3 regions of the Streptomyces sp. NPDC007025 genome follow, and region 1 is predicted to be linked to each of the others. Evidence: riboswitches for the same ligand, from Rfam matches in the RefSeq annotation. Region 1 holds a riboswitch; each other region holds the start of a gene.

What was found. A riboswitch is a leader RNA that binds a small molecule or an ion and turns the genes downstream of it on or off. The one in region 1 is predicted to bind cyclic di-AMP.
Region 2: another riboswitch for cyclic di-AMP. It lies ahead of ACFYMO_RS27435 (M23 family metallopeptidase); the one in region 1 lies ahead of ACFYMO_RS28700 (LysM peptidoglycan-binding domain-containing protein).
Region 3: another riboswitch for cyclic di-AMP. It lies ahead of ACFYMO_RS13090 (M23 family metallopeptidase); the one in region 1 lies ahead of ACFYMO_RS28700 (LysM peptidoglycan-binding domain-containing protein).

What each region holds. Positions count from the first base shown of each region.
Region 1 is NZ_JBIAFT010000018.1:9,453-12,714, reverse strand. It holds gene ACFYMO_RS28710 (ABC transporter ATP-binding protein) at 1-407, opposite strand, end outside; gene ACFYMO_RS28705 (helix-turn-helix domain-containing protein) at 579-1,175, shown strand; cyclic di-AMP (ydaO/yuaA leader) riboswitch at 1,707-1,883, shown strand; gene ACFYMO_RS28700 (LysM peptidoglycan-binding domain-containing protein) at 1,888-2,655, shown strand; gene ACFYMO_RS28695 (glycosyltransferase family A protein) at 2,880-3,262, shown strand, end outside.
Region 2 is NZ_JBIAFT010000016.1:65,464-68,725, forward strand. It holds gene ACFYMO_RS27425 (GNAT family N-acetyltransferase) at 1-334, opposite strand, end outside; gene ACFYMO_RS27430 (HPr family phosphocarrier protein) at 504-785, shown strand; gene ACFYMO_RS27435 (M23 family metallopeptidase) at 913-1,734, opposite strand; cyclic di-AMP (ydaO/yuaA leader) riboswitch at 1,749-1,904, opposite strand; gene ACFYMO_RS27440 (pitrilysin family protein) at 2,120-3,262, opposite strand, start outside.
Region 3 is NZ_JBIAFT010000005.1:457,772-461,033, forward strand. It holds gene ACFYMO_RS13085 (PP2C family protein-serine/threonine phosphatase) at 157-1,452, shown strand; cyclic di-AMP (ydaO/yuaA leader) riboswitch at 1,642-1,846, shown strand; gene ACFYMO_RS13090 (M23 family metallopeptidase) at 1,858-3,144, shown strand.

The DNA of each region.
Region 1 (3,262 bases):
CGTGATCCGAGTCCGACCTGCCCCAGCGCCTCCGCGACACGGGCGGACGGGGGTCGGCGGCCCGCCAGGCGCAGCGGCAGGCCGACGTTCTGTTCGGCCGTCAGGGACGGCAGCAGATTGAACGCCTGGAAGACGAATCCGATGCGGTCGCGGCGCAGCAGCGTCAGCCGGGTCTCGTCGAGCCCGGTCAGCTCGGTCCCGCCCACCGCGACCGATCCCGAGGTGGGGCGGTCCAGCCCGGAGGCGCACTGCAGCAGAGTCGACTTCCCGGATCCCGAGGGTCCCATGACGGCGGTGAACGTGCCGTGGCCGAAGTCGAGGGTGACGTCGTCGAGTGCGGTGACGGCTCCGGCACCGGTGCCGTAGCGGCGGGTGACGTGCCGCATGCGGACGGCTTCATCGGCCATGTGTCTGTCCTGACGTGTTCGAAGTGGTCGGCGCGGAAGCGGCGCGCGGGTGCGCGCCGGTCACGCCGGGCGGCGAGGCCGGTGCTGGTGCTCCGGGGCCCGCCGAGAGCATTGCAGAGAAACCTCTGCAAAGGAAGCTCTGCATAGTTTTCTCTGCGGTAGGCTCGGGGCATGACCGAGTCGTCGCACCAGGACCACACCGCTTCCCACCAGGGACAGCACACCGTCAGCGACCCCGCGACGCTGAAAGCGCTGGCGCATCCACTGCGCCTGAAGATCCTGCGCAGGCTGGCCGCCGCGGGCCCGGCGACCGCCACCGCACTCGCCTCGGCTCTCGGCCAGAACACCGGGACGCTCAGCTACCACCTGCGCCAGCTGGCCCGGGCCGGCCTCGTCGAGGACGACCCCGACCACGACACGAACGGACGCGAACGCTGGTGGCGCGGCGTACGCGGCGCGGACGTGCGGCGCCCCTCCCGGGCGGACCTGCCGGGCGCGGAGCGCGCAGTGGTCGAGGAGCTGGACCGGGCGCACCTGCGGGAGGACCTCGAACTGGTCCGGCACCACGCGGACCGTCCGGCCGAGGAGGACGAGTGGGTCTCCGGCTCCCGCAGCACCCTCCACCTCACACAGGAGGAACTGCGGGAGTTCCACGACGCCTACCTGGAGCTGCTGCAACGCTTCCGGCGCGAGCGCACCGAAGCCGGACCGGGCACCCGGCCCATCGCCGTCCGCTGGTTCGGGGTCCCGCTCGACGGCCGGGACTGACGCCGCCGCCGCGACGCCGCGGAAGCCCCGGTGTGCGCGACCCGGCCCCACCGCCCGGCCGCACACCCGGCCGTTCCGGACCACGGCCGCACCCTCGCACCGCGACAATGTACGATCGCGCTTAGTAGAATCCTTCCGTGCGGCACCTCCGCCCCCGCGCAGGATCCGACAACCGGCCGCATTCTGCGGTATTCACCGGCATTGTCCGGATATACAGGACTTGCCCTTCCCGGTCGTACGCTGTGTCGCGAAACACACCGACCGGACCGAGAAATCAGCAAGATCTTCTGGCGCGCCATCAGGAAGCCTTTCCATAAAAGTCCTTCGAAACACCGGCAGATTGGTTTTTTACGCACAGAAAATGATCCACAGCATAGCGTTGAGGAATTGCTAGATCATTTTCGGCGAGCCGCCCCGCATGTGAATCGCGCGCCTTGATCCGGGCAATCCATTGTGTTTCTGTGTCCTCGCTCCGGCCTCCACGAACGGCCGGAGTTCCGCTGCCGGGGCGCCGAATCCTGCCGCCCGGCTAGGAAATTCGCACCAGTACCGCGCGGCAGGAGCGGGGGACCCACTTACGTGCCGTGCCGCACTCCGCGGCCCGGCTAGGGGTGAAGTCATGGCCGCTGTGCCCCGGCACAGCGGATATGGCCGGGCAACTCCAGCCCGAATCCGACAGCTCACCTCGCAGGCGCTAGGAGAGGACACCCCCATGTCTCGTGGCCTTCACGCCCGTAATCCGTTCAGCACCCGCCGCCTCCGGCTCTCGCTCGCCCTCGCCGCCGGCGGTGCGGGCATCGCCGCTCCCCTGCTGGCCGCGGGCAGCGCGCACGCCGCCCCGGCGCAGGTGCAGGAGCAGGCGCAGTCCGCGCGGTCCGGCGCCGCCTCGCAGGTGAAGACCGAGCAGGAGCCCAGCTCCTACACCGTCGCCAGCGGCGACACCCTGTACCGGATCGCCCTGGACCACGACATCGAGGGCGGCTGGAACACCCTCTACGAGGCCAACAAGAAGACCGTCGGCGGCGACCCGGACCTGATCCTGCCCGGCCAGAAGCTGACGCTGGACACCGCCTCGAAGCCCGCCGAGACCAGCGACGCCACGCCCGAGCGCGCCGACCGCAGCTCGGCCGAGCGCACCGGCGGCGTGCACAAGACCCAGTCCACCAACCTGGACGGCTGGATCAACGAGGCGCTGGCCATCATGAAGCAGCACGGCATCCCCGGCACCTACGACGGCATCCACCGCAACATCATCCGGGAGTCCGGTGGCGACCCCAACGCCATCAACAACTGGGACATCAACGCCCAGAACGGCACGCCCTCCATCGGCCTGCTCCAGGTGATCAAGCCGACCTTCGACGCCTTCCACGTCGAGGGCACCGCCTACGACCAGCGGGACCCGGTCGCCAACATCGTCGCGGCCTGCAACTACGCGGCCAAGACCTACGGTTCGATCGACAACGTGAACGGCCCGTACTGAGCCGGAGCACGCACGCGGCGACTGCCCGCCACCCTCGCGGTGGCGGGCAGTCGCCGTCTCGCGGCACCGCCCGGCGGGCACCGCTGAGCACCCTCCCCCCGCCCCGGTCGCCGTGCGCACCACAACACGCACCCTCCGTCCCGCCCCCGCCACGGCGCGGGCCGCATTCACCCGAACGCCGCTTCCCTCTGGCGCGGATACGCCCGAATGGCCACCGTCGAGCCATGAGCGAGATCAAAAATATGGTGAGCGTGATAACACCCGCTTACAATGCGCTGCCCTGTATAGAGCGCTGCGTCGAATCGGTCGCACAGCAGTCCTTCGCACCCGGCGCCACCGAGATGATTGTCGTGGACGACGGTTCGACCGACGGCACCTCGGACCTTGTGGACCGGCTGGCCGCACAGCATCCGACCCTTCTGCGGGTGATCCACCAGGAGAACTCCGGGAGCCCCTCGGGTCCGCGCAATCTCGGTCTGGATCTTGCGAGCGGACGCTACGTCTTCTTTCTCGATGCCGACGACTATCTGGCTCCCGAAGCGCTCCGACGGCTTACGGCAGCGGCCGAGGTGAACGCATCCGATGTCGTACTCGGCCGAATGGCATC
Region 2 (3,262 bases), on a different contig from region 1:
CGGCCTCGTCGGCGGGCTCGCTCGCGGGGCGGCCGAGATGGTCGATGCGGTCGTAGCGCACCGTCGCGATGAACTCGCCGCCGATGGTCGCCGCGAGGCCGACGCGGTCGACGTAGTCGTGGTGGGTGAAGCGGCGCACGTCGCGGTCGGACAGCCGCGGGTAGGGCGCGAAGAAGCGGTAGTACTTGGACTCGTCCGACACCTGCTCGTAGAAGCTGACCAGCCGCTCCGCGTCGTCCGGGGCGATCGGCCGCACCCGGGCCGTACCGCCGTCGCGCAGCACGATGTCCGCTTCCCAGTGGGCCGGGTAGGCGCGCTCCTCGGGACTCGGCATGAGGCCAGCGTACGGCGGAGGGAGGGCGCGTGCTCAGGGGTGTGCGGAGACGTCGTATCGTCGGCGGCCGGAGCACCGTCTCCGGGACCGCCGTCGCCGGTTCACGGCGGACTCGGGCGACCGTGCAAGACTGGTCTAGACAACCTCGTACGACTCGAAGGGCAACACCATGGTTGAGCGCCGCGTCACCGTCGGCTGGGCCGAGGGGCTGCACGCCCGCCCCGCCTCCATCTTCGTCCGCGCAGCGTCGGCGACCGGAGTGCCGATCACCGTCCGGAAGGCCGAGGGCACTCCCGTCAACGCGGCCTCGATGCTCGGCGTGCTCGGCCTCGGCGCCGAGGGCGGCGAGGAGATCGTCCTGGCCTCCGAGGCGGACGGGGCGGAGGCCGCTCTGGACAGGCTGGCCAAGCTGGTCACGGACGGGCTGGAGGAGCTCCCGGAGACGATCTGAACGGCTGCCTGCGCCAGGCACACCTCCCGCGGCCGCCGGAGCCGGCGGCACCGCGGCCCGGATGTGGCAGGCCCCCGGTCACCTGACCGGGGGCCTGCCACATGCGGTGCTCGTGGGGACTCGCGCGTCAGAGCTTCACACCGTGCTTGCGCAGGTAGGCGACCGGGTCGATGTCCGAACCGTAGTCGGGGCCGGTGCGGGCCTCGAAGTGCAGGTGGGGGCCGGAGGAGTTGCCGGTCGAGCCGGAGAGCCCGATCTGCTGACCCGAGGTGACCTGCTGGCCGACCGAGACGCCGATCGAGTTGAGGTGGCCGTACTGGGTGTACGTGCCGTCCTTGTGCTTGATCACGATGTTGTTGCCGTAGGCACCGCCGTTCCCGGCCTCCACGACCTCACCGGCGGCCACCGAGTGGACCGGAGTGTTCATCCCCGCGTGGAAGTCGATCCCGGTGTGGCTGCCGGAAGACCACATGCCGCCGCCCTGCTGGTATCCGGTCGAGACGTAGGAGCCCTCGACGGGCAGCACATAGGCGTTGAGCTTCGCGCGTTCGGCCTCCCGCGCGGCCTTGCGCTTGGCCTCGCGTTCCTTCTCCGCCTTCTCGGCAGCCGCCTTGCGCCGGGCCTCGTCGGCCTTCCGCTTGGCCTCCGCCTTCGCCTCGGCAGCCGCCTCCTTGGCCGCGGACTCGGCCTTGGCCTGCTCGGCCCGGAGGGCCTGCGCGGACGCCTGCTCGTCCAGCGTGTCCGAGATCGGGCCGCCGACGGCCTCGGTCACCTCGGCGTTCTGCTGGAGCGGCACGTTGCTCTGGCCGCCGCTCGCGGCGAAGGCGGGGGAGGCGATGGACCCGACGACGCCCACGGTGGCGAGGCCGGCTATGCCGGCCGCCCCGCCCGCGGTCCTGCGGGCCTTGCTCGGACGCCTGTGCTTGCCGGTGGCACGGGTGAACGCCATAGGGAGGCGTACTCCTTTCCTTCCTTCTCGCCTACCGGGTTAGCTGACGGGTTCGGAGCAGGAAGGTCTCCTACGGACCGCCTCTGGCGAGGCCGTCCGATTCACCCCAATGGGACGTGGGTCCCCGGTCCCCCTCGGCCGCTGCCTCGGGGATTCGGCGATCGCGGTCCGTCGGCCGCGGGTGCGGTCACTTCTGACGGACAGCGGCAATGACGCTAATCGGGGCCAACTCCGAGCGGCAAACGAATCCCTGGCTTTGTCACGTACGCCACACTCCAACTCGTCAGCAACCGCGACGAAAGCGGACATCACAGCGGGCCCGGAAGGAGCAATTCCTCCTCCCGGGCCCCACTTCCTACCCCGGTACCGCGCCCGTCGGCCGGGTTCAGCCGCCGGTGACCACCTTGACGTCGCCGATGCCCAACTCCCGTACCGGATCGGCGATCTGGGACGCGTCACCGACGAGCACCGTCACCAGCCGGTCGGCCGGCAGCGCGCTGACGGCCGCGGCCGTTGCCTCCACCGTGCCGGTCTCGGCCAGTTGGGCGTAGAGCCGGCCCTGGTAGTCGTCGGGCAGCTGCTCCTCGACCTGGTCGGCCAGCGTCTCCGCGACGGCCTGGGCCGTCTCGTAGCGCAGCGGAGCGACCCCCACCAGGTTCCGCACGGCCACGTCCCGCTCTTCGTCGGTCAGCCCCTCCGCCGCCAGCGTCCGCAGCACCTGCCACAGATCGGCCAGCGCGGGACCGGTCACGTCGGTGGCGACCGAGCCGCTGATGGCCAGCAGCGCGGCCCCGCTGCCGTCCTCCGCCGAACGCAGCACATGCCCGAACGCGCGGACGCCGTAGGTGTAGCCCTTCTCCTCGCGCAGCACCCGGTCCAGCCGGGAGGTGAGGGTGCCCCCCAGGCAGTAGACGCCCAGCAGCTGCGCGGGCCACACCCGGTCGTGCCGGTCCGCCCCGACCCGTCCGATCAGCAACTGGGTCTGCACCGCACCGGGCCGGTCCACGATGACGACCCGGCCGGTGTCGTCGGCGGTGATCGGCGGCATCGCACGCGAGTCGACCACAGCGCCCGTCCAGCCGCCCAGCGTCTCGGCGAGCGCCGCCTCGACGCCGCCGTCGCGGAGCCCGTCCAGATCGCCGACCACCACGGCGGTCGCCGTCGCGGGGCGCACATGGGCCTCGTAGAAGGCGCGTACCGCGGCCGCGTCGATGCGCCGCACCGTCTCCTCGGTGCCCTGCCGGGGCCGCGACATCCGCGACTCGGCCGGGAACAGCTCGCGGGAGAGCTCCTTGGCCGCGCGGCGGGCGGGGTTGGCCAGCTCGTGCGGGATCTCGTCCAGCCGGTTGGCCACCAGCCGCTCGATCTCGCTGTCGGGGAACGCCGGGGCGCGCAGCGCGTCCGCGAGCAGCCCCAGCGCCTTGCGCAGCCGCGACACGGGCACCTCGAGCGACACCCGCACACCGGCGTGGTCGGCGTTCGCGTCGAGCGTGGCACCGCAGCGCTCCAGCTCCGCGGCGAACTCCTC
Region 3 (3,262 bases), on a different contig from region 1:
GATGCCGCCCCTTCCGTGGTAGGGGAGCGGGGAGACGGAACGGCTGACCCTGGCGGCTGCCGCCGGGGCCGCCCGGCTCCGGTGTGCCGCCTGGCTCCTTCCCCCTTCGACCCCTCCTGACTGGCCCCGAGCCCCCGACCGGGTCAGATTGGAACCGTGCGGGAAAGGGCGGCCGGGACACAGCCGGTGAACGTGGACGGCGGCGACGTGGGGCGGCTGTGGCGCCTGGCGCGCTGGCTGCCCGCCGCGCTGTGCGCGTTGGGCATCGTCCTGGACTTCGCGACGCCCCGGGACGTGACCGTCTCGGCGCCGTTCGCCGCCGCCCCGCTGGCCGCCGCTGCCTTTCTGACGATCCGCGGCACCGTACTCACCGGAATGTTCTCCTCCGGGGCGACCATCCTGTTCTCCGCCTTCCACGACTCCGGCAATGTGCTGGAGGCCGAGGCCCGGTCCATCACCATCGTGACCGTCTCCGTACTCGCCGTCGGCGTGAACTACGTCCTGATCCGCAGCGGCAGCAGGCTGGCCTCCGCGCGCAGCATCGCCGAGGCCGTGCAGTACGCCGTGCTGCCCACACCGCCCTCCCGCGTCGGTGCCCTGCGGGTGGCTACCCGGTATCGGGCGGCGCAGGCGGAGGCCCGGATCGGCGGGGACTTCTACGCGGCGGAGGAGACCCCGTACGGCGTTCGGCTGCTGCTGGGCGACGTACGGGGCAAAGGGCTCGACGCGGTGGCCGCCGTCGTCCTCCTGGTCGGGGCGTTCCGGGAAGCGGCCGAGCAGGAGGCGACCCTCCCCGGTGTGGCGGCCCGCCTCGACCGGGCTCTCCAGCGGGACGCCCATCGCCTCCAGGGCGCGGCCCGGCTGGAGGACTTCAGCACGGCGGTGCTGGTCGAGGTCGTCGACCCGCGCACCCAGTCCCCGACTCCCTCCGCACCCGGGCCAGGAGGGCCGAGCGGACCAGGTGTACCGGGCGACCCCGGAGCACCGGGCGGACCGGATGTCCCGGGCGGACCGGACAGTGCGGTGGCGGAGGGGCGCACCGCGAGCGACCGCGTCGTCCTGCGCGTCGTCAACCGGGGCCACCCCGCTCCGGTGCTGCTGCACCGCGGCCGGGCCGTGCTGCTGGAGCCGACCACCCCCGCCCTCCCGCTCGGCATGACCGACCTGGGCGTATGGCCCCAGCAGCTGGACGAGTACGCCTTCCCGCGCGGCGCCCAGCTCCTCCTCTACACCGACGGCCTCTCCGAGGCCCGCAACCCGGAGGGCGACTTCTACCAGCCGGCCGAGCGACTCTCCCGCGCCTCCTTCGCCGATCCGGAGGAGCTGCTGGCGACGATCCTGGTCGACGTCGCCGCCCACACCGGTGGCCGGTCGGCGGACGACATGGCCCTGCTCGCCGTCGCCCACGACACCCCGGGCGACACAGGGGAGGGCACTCCGCGCGACGCCTGAGCCCGGTGCGGTCGGCCGGCGCGCCGGCCGGTCGTACACCGCGCAGGCCGGGCAGCAGCACGGCCTGGGCGGGTGGGGAGCCGGGCGGGACTCACGTCAATTACGGGGAACGGCTTGGAATCCCGGCCGCAGTTCTATTAACGTCCGATAACGCAGCACGGTTGTCACTGCCGTCACGGAAGACGGCACCGTGCTCCGTCGCCGAATCCCGCACGCGGTGCAACAGCAGCACCCGATCGGCCGCACAGCACCGTGGGAACCGGGGAACCACCCCTTCTCGTCAGCCGGACGAGGAGGACGGGGTGAATCGGACGCCCTTGCGAGAGGACGCCCGTAGGAGACCTTCCTGCTCCGAACCCGTCAGCTAACCCGGTAGGCGAGAAGGAAGGAAAGGAGAGCGCCCCCGTGGCCTCCAGATCCCAGGGCTTCGTCGGCCATCCGCCCCAGGCGGACGCGTACGCCCCACCCGCCGGCCACGCCGGCCCGGCAGCGCCCTACGGCCAGGCCGCGCCCCAGAACTCCGTCCCGGGGGCCACGTACGACTTCTTCGCCACCGGCTCCGGCGGCCCCGGCCCCATGCCGCCGCACAACGAAGCGCGCGACGCCGGGGAGGCCCGCGCCGCTGCCGACGGTGATGCCCGTGCCGACGATGACGAGCCGTGGGACGAGTGGAACCCCTCAGCGGACTCCACGGTTCCGGTACGCGGCCGGCACCGAGTCGCCAAGCAACGCGCCGGAGGCGTGGCGCGGGGCGGCACCGTCCTGGGGGTCGGCATGATCGCAGCCGTCGGCGCCGGCGGAATGGCCACCGCCCAGGACCGGGACCCCGGCACGATATCCGTGCCCGACGTGGACACCGCGGCCGACGCGCTCCGGAGCATCCCCGACCGGCTGCCCGACGCCGAGGACCTGCCCGGCATAGGCGGCCTCTTCTCCGACGCCGCCGACGCCACGACGGACTCCGGCGGCGCCGGCGACGCGCAGGCCGCCCCCCTCACCCAGGCCGGGCTCTCCGACGAGGACAGGGCGGCGGGCCCCACCGACGCCGGCGAGGCACTGCGGGCCCGCATCCTCGAACAGGCCGAACGCCACCGCACCGCGGCGGACGAGGAAGCCCGCGAGAAGGCGGCCCAGCAGGCCGCGAGCGCGGCAGCGGCGGAGGCCGCGGAACGGGCCGCCGCTGCCGAGGAGGCGAAGCAGCAGCGGGCACGCGAGGCGGCCGCCGAGCAGGAGCGCAAGGCGGAGGCCGAGCGGAAGCGCAAGGCGGAGGCGGCCCGCCGCGCCGAACTCGCCCGCAGCTACACGGCACCGCTGGCCTCCTTCCAGCTCAGCGCCGGATTCGGCCAGGCGGGCGGCATGTGGCAGAGCGACCACACCGGACAGGACTTCGCCGCCCCCAACGGCACCCCCGTCAAGGCCGTCCACAGCGGAACGGTCAAGGAGGCCGGCTGGGCCGGTTCGTACGGCTACCGCATCGTGCTCCGGCTCGACGACGGTACCGAACTCTGGTTCTGCCACCTCTCGTCCATGACCAGGTCGGCCGGGGACAAGGTCGGCACCGGCGATGTCATCGGCCGCGTCGGCTCCACCGGCAACTCCACGGGCCCCCACCTGCACGTCGAGGTCCGCCCGCACGGCGGCGACCCGGTGGACCCGCTGCCGTGGCTCCGCGACAAGGGCGTCAAGGTCTGAGCATCGGCACGGGAGCCGAGGGAGACCTGGGAGCCGAGGGAGCCGAGATCTGAGCGCAGGCCGGGACGTCAGGGGCCGAGCCCCCGCGCACGTGCCCCGAAGCGGACCCGCACCGGGG